One region of the Arthrobacter sp. Soil_C_60 genome, then DNA from elsewhere that is predicted to be linked to it. Evidence: riboswitches for the same ligand, from Rfam matches in the RefSeq annotation. Region 1 holds a riboswitch; the other holds the start of a gene.
The links. A riboswitch is a leader RNA that binds a small molecule or an ion and turns the genes downstream of it on or off. The one in region 1 is predicted to bind S-adenosylmethionine.
Positions count from the first base shown of each region.

Region 2: it holds a riboswitch for S-adenosylmethionine, as region 1 does, so the genes downstream of both, AC3A4M_RS12935 (MFS transporter) here and AC3A4M_RS07840 (LLM class flavin-dependent oxidoreductase) in region 1, are expected to answer to the same signal.

Region 1 covers NZ_JBDGKM010000003.1:220,683-224,879, forward strand. The annotation lists gene AC3A4M_RS07830 (LLM class flavin-dependent oxidoreductase) at 1-291, shown strand, start outside; gene AC3A4M_RS07835 (acyl-CoA dehydrogenase family protein) at 288-1,517, shown strand; SAM riboswitch class I at 1,632-1,721, shown strand; gene AC3A4M_RS07840 (LLM class flavin-dependent oxidoreductase) at 1,811-3,217, shown strand; gene AC3A4M_RS07845 (DUF1206 domain-containing protein) at 3,296-4,135, opposite strand.
Region 2 covers NZ_JBDGKM010000005.1:176,195-180,391, reverse strand. The annotation lists gene AC3A4M_RS12940 (ABC transporter ATP-binding protein) at 7-870, shown strand; SAM riboswitch class IV at 1,475-1,589, shown strand; gene AC3A4M_RS12935 (MFS transporter) at 1,631-2,992, shown strand; gene AC3A4M_RS12930 (LLM class flavin-dependent oxidoreductase) at 2,989-4,197, shown strand, end outside.

The sequences.
Region 1 (4,197 bases):
GACCGGCTGGAGCAGTGGCAGGACGCCGGCGTGGACGGCATCAACATCATCAACCAGATCCTGCCCGGTTCCTACACGGACTTCATCGACGGAGTGCTGCCGGAACTGCGCAGCAGGGGACTGGCACAGACAGAGTACGCGCCGGGAAGCTTCCGGGAAAAGCTGTTCGGCGGCGGCGAGGGCTACAACGGGCCGCAGCTCAACGACCGGCACCCCGCACGTCAGTACCGCGGCGCCTTCGACGAATTCTCAGCCGCAGCACAGAACAAGGTTTTGGAAGGAAGACGATGACGGAAACTATCGCGAACGAGCGCACCGAGACCGCGGAAGCAACCTACGAGCGGTTGGCCGGCCGCTTTCGGCCGGTCTTCGAGCGGATCGCCCAGGGGGCACTGGACCGGGAACTGAACAGGATCCTGCCGTTCGAACAAGTTGCGTGGCTGAACGCGGCAGGCTTCGGGAAACTGCGGGTGCCGCTGGAGCATGGCGGCGACGGTGTCTCCTTCGAGCACTTCTTCCGCCTCCTGATCGAACTTGCGGCGGCGGACTCCAGCGTCGCCCACCTGTACCGCTCGCACTTCGCCTTCGTCGAGACGGTTGGCCTGGAAGGCGAGGAGTTTGCCCGCCGCTGGTATCCGCGCATTGTGGCCGGCGAGATCTTTGGCAACGCGGCCACGGAGAAGGCCGGAAACGCGCTGGGCACCACGAACACCAAGCTGGTCAGGGACGGCGGGAGGTGGCTGCTCAACGGTGAAAAGTACTACACCACCGGCAGCATCTTCGCGGAGTGGATCGCGGTCATGGCCAGTACCGACGGTGTCGAGGGCCGCCAGTACGCCGTCGTCAATACCAAGCAGGCGGGCGTGGAGATCGTTGACGACTGGGACGGCTTCGGCCAGCAGCTGACCGGGACGGGGACAACCTACTTCCGCGATGCCGTGGTGGAGCCGGCCGACGTTATCGAACGCAAGCCGTCGAGCACGCACGAACCTGCATTCTTCCAGCTGGTGCTGCTCGCCGTACTGGCAGGGATTGGCAATGCGGCGCTCGCGGACGCGAAGATCCTGGTGCGGAACCGCAAGCGGACCTTTAACACCGGAACCGGCGAACTGTTCCGCAATGACCCGCTGATCCTCCAGCTCGTCGGCCAGCTGTCGGCCAAAGCATTCGCCGCCGAATCGGTGGTCCTGACCGCGGCACGGGAACTGGATGCCGCGGCAGACAAGTCCCTTTCGCTCGACGACGTTCAGCGTTACGTCCGCGGGGAAGCTGCTGTGGAGAAGGCGCAGATCGTTGTTCCGGAGCTGGTTCTTGAGGCCACCGGGCAGCTGTTTGACGTCACGGGAGCAAGCGCGACATCCAGGGGCAAAGCGCTGGACCGCCATTGGCGCAACGCTCGGACCGTAGCCACGCACAATCCCACCGTCTTCAAGGCGCGGACCATCGGCGACTATGAGGTCAACGGCACCACGCCCGAGGGACTCCACAGCATCGGTGATGCACCGGCCAAGTCCTGAACGGGGATGCCGACGGCAGTCGCGGACGGCGGGTGCGCGAAAAGCAGCCGGGGGATTACCCGGTATGACGTAAGGATTTCGCGCCCGCCGCCGGACTGCGGTGGAATGGAGCTGTAACCATCCAGAGCGGCTGAGAGACCTGGCTCGTTGACGCCGCAGCAACCCCCTCTTTGAGGAAGGTGCTACCGCCAGGACCGATGGAGATCCAAAATTCTTTCGGTAGCCGCCGCGGTATTCGTCAGCGACCGCAGCTACCGGTGTAGGGGCTCTTCACGGTCATGAAGGAGTCTGAAATGACATTGGTACCCGCCCCCAGGCAAATCCGCTTCAACGCCTTCGACATGAACTGCGTTGGACACCAGTCGCCCGGTCTGTGGCGCCATCCCCAGGACAAGTCCGCCGATTACAAGACCATCGGCTACTGGACGCACCTGGCGAAGGTGCTGGAAGAGGGCCTCTTCGACGGTCTCTTCATCGCCGATGTGCTGGGCACCTACGACGTGTTCGGCGGCTCAAACGAAGTCACGCTCCGCGCGGGTACACAGGTCCCGGTCAACGATCCGTTCATGCTGGTTTCGGCTATGGCCGCGGTGACCGAGAACCTTGGTTTCGGCCTCACTGCCGGCACCGCCTATGAGCATCCGTACCCCTTCGCCCGGCGACTGGCCACGCTGGACCACCTGACCAACGGCCGCGTCGGCTGGAATGTGGTCACGGGTTACCTGCCGTCTGCAGCGCGCAACATGGGCCAAACGGACCAGATGGAGCACGACGAGCGGTACGCCCACGCCGACGAGTACCTTGAGGTGGTTTACAAGCTGCTCGAAGGTTCCTGGGAAGAAGACGCCGTGGTCAAGGACCGGGAAGCCGGTGTCTTTGTGGATCCGGCCAAGGTGCACGAGATCGGCCACGAGGGTAAGTACTTCAAGGTCCCCGGCATCGCCATTACTGAGCCGAGCCCGCAGCGCACCCCGGTCATCTTCCAAGCCGGCGCATCCAAGCGCGGGACCGAGTTCGCGGCAACGAATGCCGAAGCCGTTTTCGTCACGTGCCCGACCAAGGAAATGCTGGCCGCTTCAGTCAAGAAGATCCGCGATGCGGTGGAGGCAGCCGGCCGCGGCCGCTACGACGTTCGCATCTACGCGATGCAGACCGTTGTGACCGGTCCGGACAGCGCCACCGCTCAGGCCAAGTTCGAGGACTACAAGTCCTACGCGGACGTCAACGGTGCACTGGCGCTGATCTCAGGTTGGATGGGTGTGGACCTGTCCAGCTACGGGCCGGACGACGTGATCGGCGAGAACGTGAAGTCCAACGCCATCCAGTCCTCCGTGGAGACGTTCCAGAAGGCCTCGGGCGACGACGGCAAGCCGTGGACCATTCGACAGTTGGCCGAATGGGTCGGCGTCGGCGGTTTTGGACCGATCACCGTTGGTTCCGGCGAGGAAGTTGCCAAGAAGCTCATCGAGTGGGTGGACGAGACCGATGTGGATGGCTTCAACCTGGCTTACGCCATCACACCGGGTACCTTTGAGGACATCGTCGAATTCGTTGTTCCGGAACTGCAAAAGCGTGGCGCCTACCCGACCAAGTACGCGGAAGGAACGCTGCGCAACAAGCTGTTCGGCAAGGGCGACCGGCTGCCGGAGCAGCACCGGGGTGCCGGCTATCGCCTCGGCGCAGCCGTCTCCGCTTCCTGACTTAGTCGGTGAGGCTTTCCTGACCCAGGCCCGGGGCGGCGTCAGGAATCCGGTACGCGTAGGCCCGGTGCGTGCCCGCTACATCTTGGCGTAGCGGGCACGCGCGCCCAAGTACAGTCCGTAGCAGATGAGGCCGAGGGCCACCACAATCAGCGCGGCGTCGCCGAAGGGCTGTTCTTTCAGCGCCTTCAGTGCGCCGTCGAGACCCTTGGCTTCCTCTGCATCCTGGTGGAACGCCGCGACCGAGAAAAGAATGCCAAGCACCAACAGCGCAGCCCCCTTGCCCACGTAGCCGAAAGAACCGGCCCAGCCGATGCCGATCCTCGTGCCGCCCGGGGGCAGGGGTTTCAGATCGTTTAGGAACTTCTGCGTAATGCCTCTGTAGATGTAGAAGGCTCCAGCGATGGCGATGCCGGCGCCGATCAGGAAAAGCACCAGCGCTCCGCCGGGAAACGCCATCAATTGGGCGCTGGCGTCCTGTGAGGATTGACTGCTGTCGCTCTTGCCGCCAAGGGCATAGATGCCGAACGTAAAACCGATGGCGGCGAAGACGATTGCCAGACCGGCTGCCTTGAACCGTTTGCCCCACTTCTTTTTGGTTTCCAACCCGCGGTAACCGAATGCGGCGTCGGCGAGTTGCCACAGTGCCAAGGCGGCGCAGGCGATGAGCCCGGCCCACAGCAGGAAGACGCCTCCCGGTGTGCTGGCCAGCTGGGAGATAGCACCGGTTTGGTCTGCTTCCCCCGATGCCCCAAGGCCCAGCCGCAAGGCAATATAGCCAATCAGCAGATGCATCAGCCCGTTGGCGGCCCAGCCAAAGCGCGCCACCACTTCCAAAGTCTTCGACTCCGAGGCTTCCTCGGCGCCGTCTTTCGCCCTTTTCGCCTGGTGCTTCGCCTTCTCCACTTCGCCGCTCACGCGCGCACCTCCGCCTGCCTCGTACAGCCAAAGGCAACGCGCCCCGACAAGGGCGCGCCGCC
Region 2 (4,197 bases), on a different contig from region 1:
ACGACGATGGACAACAGGTCCTTACCCACCATCACGGGAGTGGAAACCATTGGTGGACCCACCCGCGGCCGCCTGCTCGAGATCGACGACATCAGCGTCGAACTGGGCTCCGGCGCCACCCGGGCACGCATCCTCAACAACGTAACCCTCACAGTGCGCCGTGGCCAGACGGTCGGATTGGTCGGCGAATCCGGCTCGGGCAAATCCACACTCGCCAAAACGCTCGTCGGAGACCTGCTGCCAACCAGCGGAACCATCCGCTTCGACGGCACAGTGACAAAGGGGCTGAAAGGCGTCGGACTACGACGGCTGCGCCGCCAAGTCCAGCTGATTCCGCAGGACCCCTACTCATCGTTGAACCCGCGGCGGACCATTGGCCAGACCCTCGCCGAAGCAATCGATCCCCGCGGCGGCAACCCACGCCGCCACGCCACCGAGATTGCGAGCTGGCTGGACCGCGTCTCCATGCCGACAGAAGCGGCGGAGCGCTACCCGCACGAGTTCTCCGGCGGCCAGCGGCAGCGTATCGCCATCGCCCGGGCACTTGCCGTCCGACCGGAGCTCATCATCGCCGATGAAGTCACTTCCGCCCTGGACCTGACAACGCAGGCCGACATCCTCAACCTCCTGGACGAATTGCGCCGCGATCTGGGACTGACCATGTTGTTCATCTCGCACGACCTCGCAGTAGTGCGCCATGTCAGCGACGAAGTCGCCGTGCTCTACCATGGCGATCTGGTGGAATACGGTGCCATCGATCAGGTCTACGCCTCGCCGTCCCACCCCTACACCCGAAAGCTCCTCGATTCCGTGCCGGGAGGACTCGGTTTCAACATCGACGGCGACGTCGAGCAATGTGTCGAGGCGTGAGCGCGGAAAACAGGTCGATCGCCCAGCGTCTTCCACCCCGGGTACGTTCGTTGGGACGGTTGATTGACCGCCTACCCATCAGCCCCAAAGAGTCTCTTTATAATGCTCATGTCGAAGCGGCCTGAGCACTATGGCTGGCCGCCCGGGCGACCGGCGTACCGGCTTGGGTTCGGACCGCGCCGAGGCTGACGAAAAGTTCGTCAGGGCGGGCCTTGTCGCCGATGAGTGGGACGGGACCATCGCCCTCCTCTCACGACGGGCGTCAGCGCCGGCGGAATAAGGTGACCAGGTTTGCCGCAGCCGTGTACAGCCCTGGAGGGACCTCGGAGTACGACGGCCAATGCGAAGGCTGTACCGCCGGACTGTGAGTCGAATGGCCTGTCCGTGCGACCAGGACAAGCGCTCGGCAGGCATTGGTGTGAAGGCTTTACCTACTGGCTGCCCGTGGTCTCGCTCTGGAAACTGAGACTGATCCGCGAGGCGTTCGGTTCCTGCAGTCCCCGGACGGAACCGTGTGGGTGCGAAGGAACAGGACCGAAAGATGACTGCGGATGACGTCCGTCCCTTGGCAACGGCGCCCTGACCCCTTAGGGTCGGTGTTCAGAATCAAGAGTTCCAACGTCAAACCCTGGTTTGTTGGACGGCAACCCTCTCGCTGTAGTGGGGTGCCCCAGGTGAGGATTCGGCCCGGCACGGACCTGTGCGGGCAAGTATGGCGCCTCGTTTTCCCAGCTGCGCCCCGTCAGTGCAAGGGTTATCCATGTCCATTCAGGAAGCTGCTACGACCGTCTCATCGCAGACCGTTGGCCCGATCCGTATCAGGGACAAGAAACGGGTCCTGACCTCTGCCTTCGTGGGCACCACTATCGAGTGGTACGACTTCTATCTCTACGGCACCGCTGCGGCGCTGGTCTTCAATGTCCAGTTTTTTCCCTCCGGCTCCGCCCTCGCGGGAACACTCGCAGCGTTCGCAACTTTTGCGGTCGGGTTTATCGCCCGACCGGTCGGCGGCATCATTGCCGGCCATCTGGGCGATCGGATAGGGCGTAAATCCCTGCTGGTCATTTCGTTGATGACCATGGGAGTCGCCTCGACCGCTATCGGACTGCTGCCGAATTACGAAAGCATCGGCACCCTCGCCGTTATCGGACTTGTCACTTTGCGCCTGCTCCAGGGCTTGGCTGCCGGGGCCGAATGGGGTGGATCAGCGCTGCTATCGGTGGAGCATGCGCCACGGCACTTGCGGGGATTCTTCGGCAGTTTCACCCAGGTCGGTTCTGCTGCCGGTATGCTGCTGGCCACCGGCGCTTTCGCCCTCACTCAGGCACTGACCACATCCGAACAGTTTCAAAACTACGGCTGGCGGATCCCGTTCCTCGTCAGCGCGGTACTGGTCGTCGTCGGACTTTACATCCGGGTCGGGGTGGAGGACTCCCCCAGCTTCCGGCAGCTTAAATCCGATAACAAGACCGCGCAGGCACCGGTTTGGCAGGTACTGCGCCACCATAAGCGCGCACTGTTGGTCACTATGGGATTGCGGATGGCACAGCCTGCCCTGTTCGCCATTCTTACCGTGTACGGAATCGGTTACATCGCCGCCCGGCGGGATGATCCGGTATCGGGGGTCACCGCCGTCCTCATCGGTTCCGCCCTCGGTCTCGTATCCGGTCCGGTCTGGGGCTGGTTGTCCGACCGGTGGGGGCGCCGGCGCATCGCCATCGCCGCCATCGTCGGAATTGCGGTTTTCATCTGGCCGTTCTTCTGGTTCCTGGACCACGGCTCCCTGCTCCTGCTGCCGCTGCTGATGATCCTCGGCATGAATGTCCTGCACGATTCGATTTACGGCCCCCAGGCGGCGTGGTTGGCCGAACAGTTCCCGGTCCACCTGCGCTACACCGGGATCTCCCTCGGCGTGCAGGTCGGCACCGTGCTCTCCGGAGGACTAACCCCGGTGATCGCTGCCTCTCTTCTGATATTCGGCGGTAATGAGCCGTGGCTGATCTGCGCCTACATCACCCTTCTGGCGGGTCTGTCATTTGCGGCCGCCCTTGCCGCCAAGGACCCGGCCGGAGACTACGCCCAGGACACCACCACCACCGACACTTTCGAGGAGATCTCGTGACCAAGCAGATCCTGCTCAATGCCTTTGAAATGTTGGTGCCCGTGCACCAATCGCCCGGACTGTGGCGACACCCCGATGATCAAATCCGCCGATACACCGAACTGTCCTACTGGACTGATCTGGCAAAGACCCTGGAATCCGGCGGGTTTACCGGCATCTTCCTGGCCGATGTCCTTGGCCAGTACGACACCTACGGCGGCAATGCTGACGAAGCAATGCGCGGAGGCGTGCAGTACCCGCTGTTAGACCCCACGCTCATCGTCAGCGCCCTGGCCGCCGCCACCAGCCGCATCGGCTTCGGCATCACCGCCTCGGTCACCTACGAACAGCCCTACCTGCTGGCCCGCCGGTTCGGCACGCTGGACCACCTCACCGGCGGGCGGGTCGGTTGGAACATCGTCACCTCCTACCATGAGTCCGCCGCCCGCAATCTGGGACTGACCAAACAGATTCCCCACGACGAACGTTATGACCGGGCGGAGGAGTACATGGACGTGGTCTATAAGCTCTGGGAAGGTTCGATGGACGACGACGCCGTGACAGCCGACCCCGAAACCGGTGTATTCGTGGACCCCGACAAGGTCCGCGGGATCGGCCACGACGGCGAACACTTCAAGGTCCCCGGTCCTGCCCTGGTCCAACCATCACCACAGCGCACCCCGCTGCTGTTCCAGGCCGGCGCCTCCCCGCGGGGACAGGCCTTCGCCGCCAACCACGCCGAGGCCATCTTCTTCAACGGCTACTCCACGGACATCGTCCGCGGCTGGGTGGATACAGTCCGGGGCGAACTCGCTTCGCGCGGCCGCGCGGCCGAATCCGTGAAGGTCTTCGCCCTGGCCACCGTCATCGTGGCAGAAACCGACGCCGCAGCCCAAGCCAAACTCGAGGACTACACCCAATATGTGGACCCAGAGGCCGCCCTGGCACTATTCAGCGGCTGGACGGGAGTCGATATGAAAAATATCGACCTGGACAGCCCATTGGAATACATTCAGTCCGACGCCCAACAGTCCGCGCTTGCCTCGTTCACCAAACTGGACCCTACGCGCGTCTGGACCCCGAGAGAACTCGCCCGGTTCGTCAGCATCGGCGGACGCGGACCGGTGATCGTCGGCGCCCCCGAGACCGTGGCGGACGAACTGGAACGCTGGATGGTCGAGGCCGATATCGATGGCTTCAACATTTCCTGCGCGGTCCGCCCCGCC